DNA from 4 places in the Bacillus sp. BC05(2025) genome. Region 2 is predicted to be linked to each of the others. Evidence: predicted binding sites of a transcription regulator. Region 2 holds the regulator's gene; each other region holds the start of a gene.
The links. Region 2 encodes Rex, which represses fermentation and respiration genes when NADH is low (regulators of the CRP and FNR family bind a similar motif). Its sites were predicted from a motif close to TTGTGAAATATTTCACAA; they were not measured.
Positions count from the first base shown of each region.

Region 1: a site for Rex is predicted at 2,631-2,648, ahead of ACZ76X_RS07910 (formate/nitrite transporter family protein). Genes of this name have one in related genera too.
Region 3: a site for Rex is predicted at 3,345-3,362, ahead of arcA (arginine deiminase). Genes of this name have one in related genera too.
Region 4: a site for Rex is predicted at 1,876-1,893, ahead of nirB (NADPH-nitrite reductase large subunit). Genes of this name have one in related genera too.

Region 1 is NZ_JBWYRA010000002.1:388,582-393,816, forward strand. It holds gene ACZ76X_RS07895 (alpha/beta-type small acid-soluble spore protein) at 1-7, shown strand, start outside; gene ACZ76X_RS07900 (TrkH family potassium uptake protein) at 62-1,441, shown strand; yybP-ykoY riboswitch at 1,480-1,645, shown strand; gene ACZ76X_RS07905 (TerC family protein) at 1,736-2,530, shown strand; gene ACZ76X_RS07910 (formate/nitrite transporter family protein) at 2,733-3,584, shown strand; gene ACZ76X_RS07915 (cyclic-phosphate processing receiver domain-containing protein) at 3,614-3,925, opposite strand; gene ACZ76X_RS07920 (prepilin peptidase) at 3,940-4,662, opposite strand; gene ACZ76X_RS07925 (LutC/YkgG family protein) at 4,775-5,235, opposite strand, start outside.
Region 2 is NZ_JBWYRA010000020.1:3,618-8,852, forward strand. It holds gene ACZ76X_RS28590 (ABC-F family ATP-binding cassette domain-containing protein) at 1-1,517, opposite strand, end outside; gene ACZ76X_RS28595 (redox-sensing transcriptional repressor Rex) at 1,705-2,334, shown strand; gene ACZ76X_RS28600 (YdiK family protein) at 2,364-2,555, opposite strand; gene ACZ76X_RS28605 (CPBP family intramembrane glutamic endopeptidase) at 2,552-3,301, opposite strand; gene groES (co-chaperone GroES) at 3,703-3,987, shown strand; gene groL (chaperonin GroEL) at 4,026-5,235, shown strand, end outside.
Region 3 is NZ_JBWYRA010000009.1:117,686-122,920, reverse strand. It holds gene ACZ76X_RS22945 (ABC transporter substrate-binding protein) at 1-238, opposite strand, end outside; gene ACZ76X_RS22940 (amino acid ABC transporter ATP-binding protein) at 359-1,081, opposite strand; partial or broken gene ACZ76X_RS22935 (HAMP domain-containing protein) at 1,292-1,642, shown strand; gene ACZ76X_RS22930 (methyl-accepting chemotaxis protein) at 1,634-2,584, shown strand; gene argR (arginine repressor) at 2,737-3,186, shown strand; gene arcA (arginine deiminase) at 3,455-4,687, shown strand; gene argF (ornithine carbamoyltransferase) at 4,718-5,235, shown strand, end outside.
Region 4 is NZ_JBWYRA010000004.1:368,608-373,842, forward strand. It holds gene nirB (NADPH-nitrite reductase large subunit) at 1-1,858, opposite strand, end outside; gene ric (iron-sulfur cluster repair di-iron protein) at 2,067-2,774, opposite strand; gene exsG (exosporium protein ExsG) at 3,032-3,184, shown strand; gene ACZ76X_RS16120 (hypothetical protein) at 3,347-3,556, shown strand; gene ACZ76X_RS16125 (arylamine N-acetyltransferase family protein) at 3,650-4,489, opposite strand; gene ACZ76X_RS16130 (lipase family alpha/beta hydrolase) at 5,039-5,235, shown strand, end outside.

The DNA of each region.
Region 1 (5,235 bases), on a different contig from region 2:
CGGATAACACTATAACATATGGCTTAGAGGCAGATATTCTCTGCCTCTTTCTATTTTTAACATACATAAACGTACTTTTTCACATACTAGTAAGAGCAAACAGAAAGGAACGGTATGTAACATGAAACGGATTAACATTCGCATGAGTCCTCCCCGCGTTCTTACTTTGTCTTTTATCATGTTATCAATTATAGGTACATGCTTATTAAAACTACCAATTGCTACAACAACATCTATTTCATGGCTCGATGCTTTATTTACAACAGTTTCTGCTTGTACGGTTACAGGGCTTGGTGTTGTGGACACTGGAAAAGTATTTACTTTATTTGGTCAATGTGTCATTTTAACGCTTATACAAGTGGGCGGGCTTGGCATTATGAGTTTTGCCGTTTTAATTGCGATTATGCTCGGCAGAAAAATTGGCCTTCAAAACCGAATTTTACTGCAACAAGCGTTAAATCAAACGAATATAGGCGGTGTCATCCGTCTTGCCAAAGCATTATTTTTATTCTCCTTTACAGTCGAATGTATCGCTACTTTCATTCTTTCTTTTGAATGGGTACCGAAATATGGGATTGCTAAAGGGATCTATTATAGCTTTTTTCATTCCATCTCTGCTTTTAACAATGCTGGTTTTTCTGTTTGGAGCGATAATTTAATGTCTCATTCTCATAGCATTCTTGTCAATCTCGTCATTTCCTCCCTCATTATTTTAGGTGGGATTGGTTTTACAGTAATCGTAGATATAAAAAGAAAGAAAAATTTTAAAAACCTTACATTACACTCAAAACTTATGCTCTCTTCTACTCTAATCGTCAATATTATTGCGACTATTTTTATTTTTATATTCGAGTTCCACAATTCTCTCTCTATGAGAGGATTTACTCCATTTGAAGAAGGCATGGCTGCTTATTTCCAAGCTATTTCAACGCGTACTGCCGGGTTTAATACAGTTGATATTTCTGCATTATCAAAGCCTTCTCTTTTATTAATGATGCTTCTAATGTTTATCGGCGCCGGTAGTGCTTCAACTGGCGGTGGGATTAAATTAACAACCTTTTTAATCATGTTTTTTGGAGTATTTAAATTTTTACAAGAACAAGATGATATTGTCGTGTTTAAAAAATCTATTAAAGATACTCTTATTGTCAAATCGTTGACCATCACTATTATTTCTATTTCATTTATCTTTTTTGCTATTTTAATTTTGAGTATTACTGAGCGAGTTCCTCTATTGATGAGTGCTTTCGAAGTATTTTCAGCATTTGGAACTGTCGGTCTCAGTATGAATTTCACACCGCACTTAACGATGATTGGAAAAACTATTATTATCTTTATGATGTTTTTCGGCAAAATGGGACCTTTAACCCTTGCTTTTTCATTTGCACGTAAAAAGAACCGAAAAATAAAATATCCGAACGAAGATATTTTAACAGGTTGACAACCGTATAAATTATCCATATAATGAGAGTACAATAGCATATCTCCAAAGGGGAGTAGCGTCCAAGAATATTTCTTGGAAACAAAGTCGTCATTACGTAGAACTTAGTTCTTCCGGCTTTGTTGGCATTTTCATTACATATGTCTAGCAAGACCTTTGCCTATTAACGGCAGAGGTCTTTTTTGCATCCATTTCCAAATTCTTCCAAAGTTAATAGGCAGGAGTATGGGGAAACTAAATAGTGGGGAAATTCTTCACTTATTTAGTACTTATAGAAATGAGAGGAGAATGTACATGGATGTATCATTATTATTGGAGTATGGTTGGGTATTACTTATCCTAATTGCACTAGAGGGGATTTTAGCAGCTGATAACGCTCTTGTTCTTGCAATTATGGTAAAACATTTACCAGAAGAAAAACGAAAGAAAGCACTATTTTACGGATTAGCGGGGGCATTTGTTTTCCGTTTCGGATCGTTATTTATGATTTCGTTCCTAGTCGACGTATGGCAAGTGCAAGCAATCGGTGCCATTTACCTTATGTTTATCGCTGGTAATCACTTATTTAAAACGTATGTTAAAAAGAATACGGATGAAGAAACAGAAGAAAAAGAAGCAAAGAAAAAACAAGAGAACTTTTGGTGGACTGTATTTAAAGTTGAAGTTGCAGATATCGCCTTCGCAGTTGATTCAATCTTAGCTGCCGTTGCATTAGCAATGACTTTACCGAAAACAGGATTAGGTACAATTGGTAGTCTTGATACTGGGCAATTCGTTGTTATCTTTGTAGGTGGACTTATCGGATTAATCATTATGCGATTTGCGGCAACTGCTTTCGTACAAATCTTAAAACGTAAGCCAGGACTTGAAACTGCAGCATTCTTAATTGTAGGTTGGGTTGGTGTGAAACTAGCAGTTTATACATTAGCACACCCTGCATTAAATGTAATTCCACATTCATTCCCAGAATCTACACCTTGGAAACTTACATTCTGGATTGTATTAGTTGGAATCGCAGTTGGCGGCTGGTTTTTCTCGAAAGAAGTAGAAACAAAAGTCGAAAAGAATTTAGACGAAAAAGCGCTGTAATTACAGCGCTTTTTCTTTTTCCTTTCTCCCTCTCAATGTCCAGAAAAATTTCTATTATACTACTTTTTGAAAACGTTTTCTTTATGTATGTATGTCCTTTTTGTGAAACATTGCACAAACTTATTGAAACTATGACCAAATCCATGTACTTTATTCATATAAGGAGCATTTATAGATGATGTACTAAAGGAGCGTATTACTCATGCTAGAACAAGGATTAGATTATGTTGTCAAACTGGCTAAGAGCAAAAAACAAATGCTAGATATAAACCCGATGCAATATTTCATTCGTGCCGCACTTGCGGGTATTTATATCGGTTTTATTATCGTACTATGTTTTAAATTAGGTAACTTCTTTCACATTGCAGATTCACCAGCCACTTATTTAGCGGCTTCTATGTTTTTCGGAATTGCCCTCGTCCTTATTATATATGGCGGTGCTGAATTGTTTACTGGAAACACAATGTACTTCACTGTAGCAACTTTAAGAAAAGAAACAACGATTTCCGATACACTTCGTAACTGGGTCGCTTGTTATGCAGGAAATTTAGCTGGTGCTTTATTCTTTGCTTTACTATTTTATGCAACTGGAATTTTCGAAGCAATTGATCACGGTCATTTCATGAATAAAGTGGTAGAAGGAAAAATGAATACACCTACAATTCAATTATTCTTTAAAGCGATTTTATGTAACTGGCTCGTATGTCTTGCTTGTTTCTTACCTTCTCAAGTGAAAGGTGATACAGCAAAAATTATGATGATGATGCTACTCGTTTTTACATTCTTCTTATCTGGTTACGAGCATAGCATTGCAAACTTATCACTATTTGCTTTATCTTTAGTTTCACCGCATCCGGAGACAATTTCTTTTACAGGTGCTGTTCATAACTTAATTCCAGTTACAATCGGTAACATTATTGGCGGGTCTGTATTTGTTGGTATGGTATACCATTACATAACAAAGAAAGCACCTGACGTCAAACAAGAAGAAGCCGAATTAGTAGTAGCTCAACAAGAAGAGATTATTCCGTTGCAAGCGCATTTGAAACATTAAAAACTCCAAAGTTTTTTACTTTGGAGTTTTTAGCTCCCCACATATTTAACAACAAGATGAGGATTAATTTCTCCTTCTTCCTTTCCCTTTTCAATTCTCTGTTTCATCTTGTACATACCGATGATATCATTCGTATGAAGGTGCATTTCATTTACGTATAAACCCTCTTTACAAAAAGCCTCTACAAAATCTAATCCACTTTTTTCTCCCCATCCCATGTTAAAGTCAAGGGAAAGAATATTCACATCATAATCCCGAACCATTTGCAAAGCGCGTTCTACTGTAGTTGCGGGCACATATCCGTACGGACAACTTCTTTGATCGTCCATATATACATTCATGTTCCATCCCCTCTCTATTTCGCATATGTGATCAACATGTAACATATTGCCCCAAGGCTAATAAAGGGACCAAACGGAATTGGAGTCCTCATTTTTATACGTTTTAATACAAGACCAACTCCAAAGAAACATAAACTAAAACAAGATGCTAAAAATAAAACGATAAAAATCCCTTTCAGTCCCACTATAAATCCAAGTAACGAAAGTAATTTTATATCCCCTCCCCCAAGCCCTTCTGGATATATCTTTTGCATGCAATATAACAAAATGAATATAATGCCACTACCAACTATACTATCTGGCCAAGTGACTAACGGTACAAAAATACATTCTAAAATAAGTAAACAGGAGAACCAAGCTAAAATACGATTTGGGATTAACATATATATGTAATCTGTAACTGAAATAATAAGAAGTAATGAAAAAAGCGATAAAATAATAATAAGTTCTTGTTCCATTCCAATCATATATACAGTAAGAAAAAATATCATTCCGGTTACAAGTTCAAATACTACGTACAAAATTGAAATTTCTCTCTTACAATTCGTACACCGTCCCCTTTGTATACAAAATGAAATGATTGGAATCAATTCTTTTGGCTTTAGCACATACTTACAATAATGACAATGTGAACGCGGGGCAATGATAGACTCACCTAGCGGAACTCTCATCGCAATTACCATAAAAAAAGAACCAAACACCATCCCCACTAACAATGCATATACATAAGTGAACATCCCTTCCTCTCCTTTCCAGAAGAACATAGCAAAAAAAGGAGAGAACTTCTACTTCATATTATCTCTATTCTATTAAAAAAGCAGGCCTTTTTCTGGCCTGCTTTCCCCTCTTTTATACGATGAAATATACTGCTTTTAATGGTCCGTGTACCCCGACAACAAGGTTCATTTCAATATCTGCCGAGTTACTAGGTCCTGTAATAAAGTTAATACAAGATGCCACTTTCTCACCATTTTCTATACGCGAATTCATATCCTCAACTGCTTGTGTAATACGAGGCACAAGTGTTTCACGTGGAATAATAGCAAAGTATACAGTCGGTAAAAAGTGTAAAGAACGACCTTGGCCTTTATGACTTTGTACAACGATTGTACCAGATTCAGCTAAAGTATAATCACTAAATGCAATTCCAATATTCGCTCTTTCCGCGATACGCATATTCTCTTCTTTTTTCTCAGGATCCCATACATTCACTTCAACATTTTGATTTGGAAGCTCTTCTTTAAATAAAGACGTCAATCCATAGGAATCAAAACGGTCATCTGCTGATAACATAATAGGTCCCCCGCCGT
Region 2 (5,235 bases):
AAGTAACGGTCATGTGAGACAAACAGAAGGGTACCTGGATAATCAATTAAGGCATTCTCCAAGATTTCTTTACTATTTAAATCAAGATGGTTTGTAGGCTCATCGAGAATTAATAAATTCGATTTTTGCATCATAAGTTTTGCAAGAGCTAACCGAGCCTTTTGTCCACCACTAAGAGAGGATACTGGTTTTAGTACATCGTCTCCTGTGAATAAGAAGTTGCCTAATATTGTGCGAATTTCTTTTTCAGGTTGTAATGGATATTCATCCCATAATTCATTTAAAACTCGCTTAGAAGATGTTAAGTTAGCTTGTTCTTGATCATAATACCCAACAGATACATTGGATCCGAAAGAAACATCACCACGTAATAGTGGTAACTTATTCACAATGGATTTTAATAATGTGGATTTTCCAATTCCGTTTGGGCCAACTAAAGCAACACTATCCCCGCGAGTTAAGCGCATTGTTACATGTTCAATAATCGGATCCTCATCATAGCCGATAGTCGCATCCGTTACTTGTAAAACATCATTTCCACTTTGTTTTTCGATATCGAAGTGGAAGGAAGCTGACTTAGAATCACCTAATGGTCTTGTTAATAATTCCATACGGTCTAATTGTTTACGACGGCTTTGAGCGCGTTTTGTCGTAGATGCACGAGCTATATTTTTTTGAACGAAGTCCTCAAGCTTAGCGATTTCATCTTGTTGTTTTTCATAACGCTTCATTTCTTGCTCGTATAGTGCTGATTTTAAATCTAAATATTTACTGTAGTTACCAACAAATCGTCTGCTTTCTTTATTCGAAATTTCATATACTTGTGTAACGAGTTTGTCTAAGAAATAACGGTCATGGGAAACGATTAGTATTGCGCCAGGATAGCCTTGTAAATATTGTTCAAGCCATGTTAATGTTTCGATGTCTAAATGGTTTGTAGGCTCGTCCAAAATAAGTAGGTCTGGTTTCGTTAATAATAACTTACCGAGAGCTAATCGTGTTTTTTGTCCACCGCTTAATGTAGAAATTGTCGTCTGGTGCGTTTCAACCGGGAAGCCAAGACCACTTAAAATCGAGCGGATATCTGCTTCGTACTGATAGCCACCTTGATCTTTATAATCTAATTGTAATTGGTCATAATCAGCTAATAATCTTTCATATGTAGCCTCATTTGAAAAGTTTACTTCTTGTCCCATCTCTTGCTCCAGCCTTCGAAGTTTTGTCTCCATTTGCTGTAAGTGTGTAAAGACGGTTAACATTTCATCCCAAATTGTTAAAGACGTTTCTAAACCGGTATTTTGAGCTAAGTATCCGATTGAGACATCTTTCGGTTTTATAATTTCGCCACCATCATGAGATAGCTCACCAGCTATTATTTTTAATAATGTAGATTTTCCGGCGCCATTTCGTCCGACTAATGCGATACGATCTTTCGTTTGAACTTCCAATTTTATGTTTGCAAGAATCGTTTCTGCACCGTATAATTTCGAAAGCGCGTTTACTTGTAATAAAATCAATGTTTTCACCTCAAATAATTTCTTAACTTTGCCATGTTTATATTTCTCAATCATACTAAAAATAGTGTATAGTTTAAAATACAGAGAGAATACTTCTTCTTTCTATTATACAAGGAATTTAATAAGTGCTAAACTTCTGTATTTGATTAAAGCATATGAATAAAGATAGGAAGAGAGGAGAGGTTATATGGAGCAGCAGAAAATTCCACAAGCCACTGCTAAGAGATTGCCTCTATACTATCGATTTATCCAAAACTTATCTCTATCTGGTAAGCAACGTGTTTCATCAGCCGAATTAAGTGAAGCGGTAAAGGTTGACTCCGCAACGATTCGAAGAGATTTCTCATACTTTGGAGCGTTAGGGAAAAAAGGATATGGATATAACGTAAATTATTTATTATCATTTTTCCGTGAAACACTCGACCAAGATGATATAACACGTGTAGCGCTTATTGGAGTAGGTAATTTAGGGACCGCTTTCTTACATTATAATTTCACGAAAAACAATAATACAAAAATTGAAATGGCGTTTGACGTTAGTGAAGAGAAAGTAGGAACAGAAATCGGGGGCATTCCTGTATATCACTTAGATGAATTAGAAGAAAGATTATCAAATGATATACAAGTGGCAATATTAACAGTACCGGCTACAGTAGCACAATCTGTAGCAGATAGATTAGCTGAAACGAGTGTGCATGGTATTTTAAACTTCACGCCAGCACGCTTAAATGTATCAGACAATATAAGAATTCATCATATTGATTTAGCAGTAGAGTTACAAACACTTGTTTACTTTTTAAAGAATTATCCACAATAAAACGCAGAGGAAGCGACCTCTGCGTTTTATTATTGTTTTTTCTTTGTGAATTTAACTAAGATAAGGCGAAGTGCCAAATTAAAATCAATTGTTGCCATAACTGCAAATAGTATTGTCCACATATTCCAGATTGTATCTGTTACGTTCCTAATGGCGAGGTGTGTAAAGATACATCCTAGAAGGAAGTACAATACAGCCATGAACAATGGTGAGTTTCTCATACTAAAAATCCTCCGATAAAGCCTTGCATTTTTTCAGCTTCTTTAATCATTTCTTGAATGTGTTCGCTACTCACTAACACTTGAGCAATTGCAACTAATGTATTCATTGCAACATGGGCCGCAATTGGAACGATAATACGCTTCGTCTTTACATATAAGAAGGCGAATACGAGCCCCATAGCAGTGTATACCAATAAATGAGTGAAATCAAAATGAATTGCTGCGAATACGAGAGAACTAATGATAGCAGCAATAAAGAAGTTAAACTTCTTATAAAGTGTACCAAATAAAATTTTTCTAAACACGATTTCTTCTAAAATAGGTCCGATTATAGATATAACAATTAGGAACCAAGGAGTAGTTCTTGCGATATCCATAAGCCTCGCTGTGTTTTCAGATCCAGGTTTAATACCTAATACATACATTTCAATCATACCAGCAATACTTTGTGAGAAAAATGCTAAGAAGAATCCGATAAAAATCCATCCAATTGTAGCTGGAACAGTAGACCGCGTTTTATCTAAATGTCTATCACGAATATCTGTTCTAAGTAACCAAAGCACGATACATAATGCAATAAAGAAGCTAATGATTGCCCAGTGGCCAGTTATGAGTTGGAATTTCTCCTCCCTAGTAAATCCTCTGTTATCATAAAGTCCAGTTTTCAGGAGAAGCGGTAATCCAGCTATGGATGATAACTGCATTAAAATGTATGTAACGATAACCCACCAATATTGTTTTTTCAAATGGTTTAACCATCCTTTCTAACTCTAGTGTATGAAATAAGGTAGGATAACATGTACATATGCTACCTACGATATAAACCTTACATAAATTATGTTTTTTTCGTAAATCCTTATTTGAAATTATAATAGAAGACAGGAGAAAGTTGTGTGTGTAGCGAAAACAACTTAGGGTGTCCTTTCATATTGTAACATACGAGTAGTGGAAACAACGATTCATATAGTAAAGGTAGAAGAAGAGAGAATCTATATAGAAAAGTGTATAACTTAATTTGCGAAAAAATTATGATTTTTTTACTTGCAAAAGAAATTGAGATTATTTATTATTATAAGTGTGTTAGCACTCGGGTGACCTGAGTGCTAATAAATAAAATTTACATAACAAAATGAGGAGGTTATTGTTCATGCTAAAGCCATTAGGTGATCGCGTTGTAATTGAGCTTGTTCAAGCGGAAGAAAAAACAGCAAGTGGTATTGTATTACCAGACACAGCAAAAGAAAAACCACAAGAGGGTAAAGTTATTGCAGTAGGTACTGGTCGAGTGCTTGAAAATGGTGAGCGTGTTGCTTTAGAGGTAGCAGCAGGTGATCTTATCATCTTCTCAAAATATGCAGGTACTGAAGTGAAATACGAAGGTACAGACTACTTGATTTTACGTGAAAGTGACATTTTAGCAGTTATCGGTTAATTATATAAATCTTAAAAAATCCAAGGGGGTCAATTATTATGGCAAAAGATATTAAATTTAGTGAAGAAGCACGTCGTTCGATGCTTCGCGGTGTCGACACTCTTGCAAATGCAGTAAAAGTAACACTTGGACCAAAAGGTCGTAACGTTGTTCTTGAGAAAAAATTCGGTTCACCACTTATTACAAATGACGGTGTAACAATTGCAAAAGAAATTGAATTAGAAGATGCATTCGAAAACATGGGTGCAAAATTAGTAGCAGAAGTTGCTAGCAAAACAAACGATGTAGCTGGTGACGGAACAACAACTGCAACTGTATTAGCACAAGCTATGATTCGTGAAGGTCTTAAAAACGTAACAGCTGGTGCGAACCCAATGGGTCTTCGTAAAGGTATCGAAAAAGCTGTTACTGCTGCAATTGAAGAATTAAAAACGATTTCTAAACCAATCGAAGGTAAATCTTCTATCGCACAAGTAGCTGCTATCTCTGCGGCTGACGAAGAAGTAGGTCAATTAATCGCTGAAGCAATGGAGCGCGTTGGTAACGACGGCGTTATTACTTTAGAAGAATCTAAAGGTTTCACAACAGAATTAGACGTAGTAGAAGGTATGCAATTTGATCGTGGATATGCATCCCCTTACATGATTACTGATTCTGACAAAATGGAAGCAGTTCTTGATAACCCATACATCTTAATCACTGACAAAAAGATTTCTAACATTCAAGAAATCTTGCCAGTATTAGAGCAAGTAGTACAACAAGGTAAACCGCTTCTTATCATTGCTGAAGATGTAGAAGGCGAAGCGTTAGCTACATTAGTAGTGAACAAACTTCGTGGTACATTCAATGTAGTAGCTGTTAAAGCTCCTGGATTTGGTGACCGTCGTAAAGCAATGTTAGAAGATATCGCAATCTTAACTGGTGGCGAAGTAATCACTGAAGAATTAGGTCGTGACTTAAAATCGGCTACAATTGAATCTTTAGGACGCGCTGGTAAAGTTGTTGTAACGAAAGAAAACACAACTGTAGTTGAAGGTGTAGGAAGCACAGAACAAATCGAAGCTCGCATTGGTCAAATTCGTGCGCAATTAGAAGAAACAACTTCTGAATTCGATCGTGAAAAATTACAAGAGCGTCTTGCAAAACTTGCAGGTGGCGTAGCAGTAATTAAAGTAGGTGCAGCAACTGAAACTGAGTTAAAAGAGCGCAAACTTCGCATTGAAGATGCACTTAACTCAACTCGTGCAG
Region 3 (5,235 bases), on a different contig from region 2:
TAGGAGTGGGTTTCATATTCATTTTTTTCGCAAGTGCCTCACCTATTTCTACATCAAAGCCGACAAGCTTTCCGTCATTTTCTTTATAGTTAAAAGGTTTATATAAGCCACTCATCGCATAACGAAATTCTTTTTCACTATTTGAAGAAGTAGTAGAGCTTTCCTTACTACATGCTCCTAGTATGAAAGATGTACATAATGTAATACTCGCAACAATGGTTAATAGTTTTCTTTTCATAAAACCCCTCCTATATATTGATCATACGGATGGCTTTAAGTATGTTATTGAATATTGTATTTAGATGATTAGTTGTGCACCGTATGAATGTATTTCTTTTCGTTTGAAACAGAAGTTACACTATAAAACGTTGCGTAAAAATTGTTTTGCTCGTTCGTGTGATGGAGCTGAAAAGAATTGCGCTGGCGGAGCGTCTTCTACAATTTTTCCGTCGTCCATAAAAATGACGCGATCAGCTACATCTCTCGCGAAATTCATTTCATGAGTAACAATAACCATGGTCATTCCTTCTTCAGCAAGTTCTTTCATAACTTGAAGTACTTCTCCAACAAGTTCAGGGTCTAAGGCTGAGGTAGGTTCATCAAATAGCATAATTTTAGGATTCATAGCAAGAGCTCGTGCTATGGCAATACGCTGTTTTTGACCACCTGACAGGAGGTGGGGCGTTACATCTGCTTTGTCTTGTAAGCCGACTTTTTGCAGAAGCTGATTTCCGATTTCCTTTGCATTTGCTGTTTCTAATTTTTTTACATGAATAGGTGCTTCTATGATGTTTTCTAGTGAGGTCATATGGGGAAAGAGATTAAAGTGCTGAAAAACCATACCGACATTTTCACGGACTTTGTTTAAATTTGAATGCTTTGGATCAATTCGTTCACCTTGTAAGTGAATTTCACCTTCATCGTACATTTCTAAAAAGTTAAGACAGCGAAGTAATGTACTTTTACCGGAACCACTGGCACCAATTAAAACAACAACTTCTTTTTCTTGTACTTCTAAATCAATTCCTTTTAAAACATCAAGTGAGCCAAATGATTTTACTAGATTTCGAACCTGAATCATACAAAACCCCCAGTCAAAAATAAATTTTACAAATGTTGCCCCTTATTTCTGTTATTAGTCACAAATTGTCAGAATCCTTTATTTTTTTTAGTGGATTTGATATTCAAGGAAATAATAATTTTTTAAATCCCTATATCCTTCTATAATGAAAATATGGATAATAATATATAGGTAGTACTTATATTACTTATAAAAAGGGGGAAAGAAGAGATGGAAAAAGAAAGGAAGACATTTTCCTTTGGCTTACGTACACAACTTATGCTATTCACTACAGTTTTAGCTTTAATTACATATTCAACAAGTATATTTTTTATTTATGTGATATACGATTATTTTCAAAGTTATGTAAGTCAAACTGCATATAATATTATCGTTATGTTATTAGGGGTAGTATGGTCTGGAATTTTAGCATATGGAGCAGCGGTATTTTTAATTAAACCGCTTCGAAAGTTAGAGGAGGCGGCGAGAAAAGCGGCTGAAGGAGATATTCGTGAAGATGTTCCATTACCAAAGACTGATGATGAAATTAAATCTTTAAGTGTTGCATTTAATATGATGCTAGGGAACTTAAGGGGCATGGTAAAAAATATTGATACAACATTTTCGTATACAAACAATCAAGTACAGCAAATTAGAAAACAAACAGGCGAAGCAACGAAACAAGCACAAGGTGTTTCTGAAACACTTGCAGAGATTTCTTCTGGAGCTGAGCAATCAGCGGCATCCATTCAGGCAATTGTTTCTGCTGTTGATACAACAACATCAATTGCAAGTGAAGTAGAAGAGAAAGCGAAACAGTCTGATGAGTTGTCTTCAGAAATGGTTCAAGCTTTAGGGCATAGTACTCGTGTCTTTACGTCTTTAATTCAAGGTATTCAAACATTGGCGAAAGAAAATGAAGATTCAATGCAAAATGTACAGAAGTTAGAGGAAAGAATGAAACAAGTAGAACACATTGTATCTGTTGTGAGTGAGATTGCTAGCCAAACAAATTTATTAGCACTAAACGCTTCTATTGAGGCTGCTCGTGCAGGAGAGCATGGAAGAGGCTTTGCGGTTGTTGCGGAGGAAGTACGGAAACTTGCTGATGAAAGTGATCATTCTGCAAGAAACATATCGCAGTTATTACGAAATATGCAAGAGGAAGTACAACAAGTTGCAATGAAAATGACAGAACAAGTGAAAATAGCTAAAGAAGAGGCGAAACGTGGGGAAGCTACGGAATTAATTTTAAAAGAAATGTCATCAAGTATTATGGAAGTTGCTGATGCAACGAAGCAAATTAGTGGCTATATGAACGAACAAGTGAGCCACATTCATCAAACAGGAGCACAGACGAAAGCTGTGGCAGCAATTGCTGAGGAAACATCAGCTGGTTCACAAGAAGTGGCGCGTGTGACGTTGCAACAATCTAAAAATATGGTAGTAATTGATCAATTATTAAAGGATTTAGAGCAACAAGCAGAGGACTTGAAACAAACAATTGAACGATTTTCAATGTAAAAGAGAAGAACAGAATACTGTTCTTCTCTTTTTTAGCTAGATTTAATATCTATAGTTCAAAGATATAAACTATGAACGTTTCCGCAACATTCTTTTCTGTCCCTTTCGGATGAAAATTATAGTGAGCTATAATATTAAAAGGGGTGTCTTTTATGAAAAAAGAAAAAAGACAACGATTAATTAAACAATTTGTAAAAGAGTATGAAATAGAGAAACAAGAAAGATTAGTAGAATTGTTAGCAAAAAAGGATGTATTAGTAACACAAGCTACGGTTTCTCGAGATATTCGTGAGTTAAACTTAACGAAGGTACCTTCTCAAGAAGGATTGATGATATATAAAATTTTCTCAGAAGAGCATTTACAAACTGATATAAAGTTAAAGAAAAAATTACGAGAGGTTGTTGTGAAAATTGATTGTGTAGATCAATTAATAGTTATTAAAACATTACCTGGAAATGCACATGTTATTGGTGCTTTGTTTGATGAGTTAGATTGGAAAGAAAAAATAGGATGTATATGTGGAAATGATACATGCCTTATAATTTCTCAGTCGAAATCAGATAGGGAGATTTTAGAAGAAAGATTAAATTTAATTATTTAGATGCAAAGTCCTGTTTTTAATTTTTATTAAAAACAGGATTTTTGTGTAAATACGGAAGTTAAATATTCAACATATATGCGTAATATATGTATTTTCTATTAAAAAATCTGGATGGATTATTATAAAAATACAAATTAATATGATTTTAAAAAAATAACTTGTTTAATATTTCACAATGATAATGTGGATGATTTCACAAAGGTGAAAGCGCGTAGCATTTATTATGTACTTGTAAGACATCAAACATATTTAAAAGGAGGTAAAACAAATGAAGCATCCGATACATGTTACGTCTGAAATTGGGGAATTACAAACGGTTTTATTAAAACGACCTGGTAAAGAAGTGGAAAACTTAACACCAGATTATTTACAGCAATTATTATTTGACGATATTCCATATTTACCAATTATTCAAAAAGAGCATGATTACTTTGCACAAACGTTACGCAATCGGGGTGTTGAAGTTCTTTATTTAGAAAAACTAGCCGCTGAGGCGTTAGTAGATAAAAAACTTCGAGAAGAATTTGTTGATCGTATTTTAAAAGAAGGACAGGCCGACGTAAATGTTGCACATCAAACTTTAAAAGAATATTTACTTTCCTTTTCAAATGAAGAATTAATTCAAAAAATTATGGGCGGTGTACGGAAAAACGAAATTGAAACAAGTAAGAAGACACATTTATATGAATTAATGGAAGATCACTATCCGTTTTACTTAGACCCAATGCCTAATTTATATTTTACTCGAGATCCAGCAGCTAGTGTGGGTGATGGCTTAACGATAAATAAAATGAGAGAACCAGCGCGTAGACGTGAATCATTATTCATGGAGTACATCATTAAATATCATCCAAGATTTGCAAAACATAATGTACCAATCTGGTTAGATCGTGATTATAAATTTCCAATTGAAGGTGGCGACGAGCTAATTTTAAATGAAGAAACAATTGCGATTGGAGTATCTGCTCGTACTTCAGCTAAAGCAATTGAACGTTTAGCTAAAAATCTCTTTAGTCGACAAAATAAAATTAAGAAAGTATTAGCAATAGAAATTCCAAAATGCCGAGCATTTATGCATTTAGATACAGTATTTACAATGGTTGATTATGACAAGTTCACAATTCATCCAGCTATTCAAGGGCCAAAAGGGAATATGAATATTTATATTTTAGAAAAAGGACCAGATGAGGAAACACTCAAAATTACACATCGTACTTCTTTAATGGAAGCATTAAAAGAAGTATTAGGCTTAAGTGAATTAGTTCTTATTCCATGTGGAGGAGGAGATGTAATTGCTTCTGCTCGTGAACAATGGAATGATGGCTCGAATACATTAGCAATCGCGCCAGGTGTGGTTGTTACATATGATCGCAACTATGTATCTAATACGTTATTACGGGAACACGGTATAGAAGTGATTGAGGTGCTAAGTTCGGAATTATCTCGTGGTCGTGGGGGTCCACGTTGCATGAGTATGCCAATTGTTCGTAAAGATATCTAGTATAAATAACGGAGAAAGTAGGGATGAAGTATGTTAATGACGAGATCAAATTTAAAAGGAAAAAGCTTTCTAGCAGAAAAAGATTTTACACAAGAAGAATTGTTATATTTTCTAGATTTGGCAGCAGAATTAAAAGAGAAAAAGAAAAATGGTATCCCTCATCATTATTTAGAAGGTAAAAATGTAGCGCTCTTATTTGAAAAAACTTCCACTCGTACGCGTTGTGCATTTACAGTAGCATGTACAGATTTAGGAGCGAATCCTGAATATTTAGGGAAAGGTGATATTCAGCTTGGGAAAAAAGAATCTGTAGAGGATACAGCAAAAGTGTTAGGGCGTATGTTTGACGGAATTGAGTTTCGTGGATTTAATCATGAAACTGTAGAATCTTTAGCACAAAATTCTGGTGTGCCAGTTTGGAATGGATTAACAGACATGTGGCATCCAACACAAACACTAGCAGATTTATTAACAATTAGAGAACATGTAGGGAAATTGAAAAATGTGAAGCTCGTTTACGTTGGAGATGGACGAAATAATGTTGCTAA
Region 4 (5,235 bases), on a different contig from region 2:
CCGAAGTCATATGCAAGTCAGCCCATACGTTAGGTAAATCTTGTTTCTTAATACCATATAAGCCAATTCGGCTCGCGCCTGTAATTTTCACAAGAGGAACATCGTATTTTTTCGCAACTTCAGCAATTTTCATTAAATCATCTGCTGTTGTAACACCACCGTACATACGTGGAATAACAGAGAATGTACCATCGTGCTGGATGTTACCGTTCATTCTTTCATTAACGAAACGAGATGATTTATCGTCTGCATATTCTTCTGGAATCGCCATACGTAAATAATAGTTCAAAGCAGGGCGACATTTTGAACAGCCGTCTTCCTGTGCAAAACCAAGAACATTTCGTACTTCTTTTGGAGATTTTAAACCTTTCTCGTGAATGGCTGCTACGACATCATCACGTGATAAAGTTGTACATCCACACATACCAGTAGACTGCGCAGAAGCATCAAAAGCATCTCCGAGTGTATGAGATAAAACTTGTTCCACAAGCGGACGGCATTTTCCGCAAGATCCTGCGGCTTTCGTGCATCCTTTTACTTCTTCAAAAGTAGTTAACTCTTGCTCTAAAATGGCATGAACGATTGTACCTTTCGTAACACCATTACATCCACAAATCGTGTCATCCGCACTCATTGTAGCAACGTCAAGTTCACTCTCTTCACCAGCTTTGTGAAGAAGGGAAGCGGCTGTATATTCTTGTATATCTTCTTCTTTCTTTAACATGCTAAAGAGGCGTGTACCATCAGCGGCGTCACCATATAAAACGATACCGACAACTTTATTGTCGCGAATTAATACTTTCTTATAGGAACGTTTACATTCATCAAAGATTGATATTGCTTTCGTCTGATCATCTTCATGAATTTGGCCGGCAGAGAATAAATCACAACCAGCAACTTTTAATTGCGTACCAACGATACTGCCTGTATATCCATTTGTTTGTAAATTTGTTATATGTTTCGCTAATATTGTGCCTTGTTCATAAAGAGGGGCAACAAGTCCATATGCGATACCATCATGTTCTGCACATTCGCCAACTGCATAAATGGATTCATCATTTGTTAGCATATAGTCATTGACTACAATACCTCGGTTGACTATTAGACCAGCATCTCTTGCTATTTTCGTATTTGGTCGTATTCCGACAGCCATTACGATTAAATCACAGTCTACAACTTCACCATCTTCAAATTGAATGCCCTCAACATGATCTGTACCAAGAATTTTTACAGTTTTCTTTTCCATTAAAAACTTCATGCCCTGTGCTTCTAAATCTTCACGCAGAAGAGAAGCTGCTTTCGTATCTAGTTGTTGCTCCATTAAGCTAGGCATTAAATGAACAACATGTACGTCCATTCCTAAATCAATTAGACCTCTTGCGGCTTCTAAACCAAGTAATCCACCACCAATGACTACGGCTTTTTTCTTTTCTTTAGCAGTATCAATCATAAATTGTGTATCTTCAATAGTTCGAAATCCTGTTACACCAGGAAGAGTAAAGCCTTCAACGGGTAAAATAAAAGCACTAGAACCTGTTGCGATAATGAGTTTGTCATATGTAACAGTACGATTCTTTTCTGTAATAATAATTTTTTCTTCTCGGTTAATACTTTGAACTCTTTCATTTGTATACAAAGTTATTTCGTTTTCTTCATACCAACTGTATTCATTCATAATGATATCTTGCATATTTGTTTTGCCTTGTAAAACATGAGAGAGCATAATGCGGTTGTAGTTTGGATGCGGTTCATCTCCAAAAATAGTAATCTCATATGAATCACTATCATATTTTAATATTTCTTCCATACAGCGTATGCCAGCCATACCATTTCCGATCATAACTAAACGTTTTTTCATTTTCGTTTCCCCTTTTTATGTGAAATATTGAACAAAGGATTATATTTCTATTATAGAAAATCAAAAAAGAGGGAGATGTGATATTTATCACACTTTTATAATAATTCACAAATTGTTAAGATTCGAGTTTCTGTGAGGGAGATGTGGATATGTTTTGCAAAATGAAAAAGCAGGACATAAGTATGTATACTCATGTCCTGCACTTGAATTATGCTTTCGTAATGGCACGCGGAAATAAAATATTATTTTCTAAATGAATATGCTCAAATAAATCAGACTCTAGCGCTTCAAGGCGTTGGTAAACAAGTCGATAAGTGCCGCATGCGCCTTCTGGAGGCGTAAAGTCATTTGTTACTTTACGAAGTTCTTTTATAATATTTCCGGCATGATTGTGTTCATTTTCTAGTTCATCTACTACTTTACGTAACTTTGCATAGTTTTCATCGGTTGGATTTTGTTCAAATTCTAAAATTAATGAGAAATCTTCCGTTTCTTCTTTAATTAAATGCTGTTCTAATTCCATTTTAAGTTCATGAAATAGCTTATGAATTTGAGCTAAATGAGGCTGATTCGCTCCATGAACGCGTAAGACTTTCGTCACATATGGACTTAACTGTGGTAACTCTTCATTTAAATAACGATGATGCTTATGAATTATATAATCAATCAATTCACGATAAGAAGCATTTTTCCAATCAATTTCAGATTCATTTAATCGTTTCGTATTACGATAAAGCGTATTTAACTCTGTAAGTACTTTAGAAGTCGATAAATTTCTTTCATGAATTGCATCAATAAGTGGCTTATTACCGCCACAACAAAAATCTATTCTATATGATTTAAAAAGATCACTAGCCTTCGGAAATTGTGTAACAATCTCACCAACAATAGAAGTTTCAGTAAATATACGTTCCATATGAATGCCTCCATAAAGTTTAAATGTAATATCTAAATTAAGAATAGCAATAAATGAAAAACAACGTGGTGATTGAAATCACTTATAATGTGTCAGTTTTGAGGATAATAGAAGTGGTATTTAACAGAGGACATTAATATTTTTAATAGACTGATGAACATTTATTTGCATATAGGAGAAAATGGATATATTTCCTATTACATTTTTTGAAAAAAATCCATAAAGTATAATATACCGATTGAAAGGAGGAGATTTGAATGGAATTCCAATTGTTGGTAACTTGTATATTACAAGAAGGTAATGCTTTCTTTTTAGTAACGAAAGTAGACGATGTTATTACGTTAAAAGTACCGATTACTGCGGGAGTAGCAGGTTTATTCTTAGCTTTAGGTGTACCAAGATGTTCTTAATTTAAATCTCTATAGTAGAAAGAGGCGGACAAGCCTCTTTCTACTAATACATAATTATTTTATGTAAACTAAAATGTTATTTTAGTAATAGCACATTTAGAATGGACATGCATATACTATAATGTTTTTTAAGTTATGAAAATTAAAGAGGTGCTATTATATATGAAAAGAAGAACATTTGATATTCCAGTTACATTACGAAGAGAGTGGTTTTTAATAGAATTAGCCCATTTAACGAAAAAATATGGAATTGAAATTGCAACTAGCAAAATGGAATCTGCACCGTTTTTAAGAGATCAAGTTACGGAAACAAAAATAGGATCAGGCCTCCAATATGATAAATATGATGATGAGTATATCATTGAAAATTAAAGGATACCATCAAAAAATTTCTCTATAACAAAATATAAAATAAAGCAGATTCTAAATATGGAATCTGCTTTATTATGAAATACTTCTAGTCAACTATCCTCTTTCTAGTGTTTTTCCTACATATTTTTCTTGTGTTATTCCGAAAGATTCACGAAGAATGCGAGCATAATCTTTTGATTCTATTGGTCGTTTATTTTTTGTGCCTTTAAAGGTTTCTGTATAATTTTTATTTGTTAATGATACGTGACCATAATCAGTTAATTTACAAGTAATAGCTCCTTTATTAAAAGGAGATTCTTTATGCTCTACAATCACTTTTTGAATGTTATTCACCTTTTTCTCATCTATTTGATCTAAAGTGAAAGCATAGCCTATTTTCCATTCGTGTGAAGGTTCAGATTGCAAGAAATTTGTAGATTCCCCGTTAGCTCCTTTTCTCATTTCTAAAATGTGTGTACCTTTTCGGGTAGTTCGTTTGCGAATTCGATATTCTCCCGTTCGAGAACAGATGACTTCTCCGGTAAAAGGGACTGGATGTAAAGGTAGATGAGATGCAAAACCTGCGTCTATAACATAATCTTTATAATTATGATTTAATATGATAATGACATGACCATCATCGGGTTTCCATTTATTATCGTAAAGATCATAAACAGTACCGGCTACTTTATATACTTGAAACCCACAATCCATTAAAAAGTAATACAATAAGGAGTTTAATTCATAACAAAGACCGCCTCGTTTTTGAATAAGTAACTTTTCTATTAAGTTATTTTTTGAGATGTCTTTAATAGTACCAGCCATAATATCGAGATTTTCATAGGGGAGAATCAATCCCATTTGTAAGAGAATTTCATCTAAATCATCAAATGTTATTTCTTTTGCAGGAATTTTTAGTCGTTTAAAAAACTCCTTTTGTAAATTGGTCATCATAAAGCATTCTCCTTTCTTTTTACAGAATTTTTTTCTGCTCACCGCTAGGTTAGTACTTCTAAAAGTTTAATTCAAGTCTGCGAAAATTATCATAATATATGTTTCTGGAAACCTTATTATCTATTTAGAAATTTCAGTTTAATCTTTAATCGTAGGAAAGTCTTACAGCATAAGCTTCTATTCGTTTGTTTTATATTAAATTAAATAAAAGTACATATCTTCATTAATCTTTTTTTATAACTAGGTGGTAATAAAGTGTTTTTTTACTAAAGTTTTTTCAAGATTTGTATACTTTATATAGACAATAATGATTTAAAGATATTTGGATTTAGTACGGTTAACAATTATTGAGAAACTTTTTTATAGTGTTCTCTCAAAAGGAAGAGATGGAAACAAAGAGAATAACGTGTGTTAAGGAAGAAGGGGTACTAGTAATCTATTAGGAATAGGGACAAGATTTTGTTTAAGTAAAAAGATTATCTAGTATTAAGAAAGAAGATAAAAAAATTACAAAGAGCACCTTCTTTCAAAAAAAGTGGGGGGAGTAACATGCGATTGATGAGAAGATATGTTGCCTTACTAATTGTATTTTTTATCATGGTTCCAATAATTAGCACAAATGTGCGAGCAGAAGTTGTAAAAGAGATTAAAACAGGTTTTCCAGATCAAGAAGTCTTTACACCTGGAGACTGGTTTTTAGGCCAAAAACCTGCAAATTATGATGAGAATAAACCTCCAATTCTTTT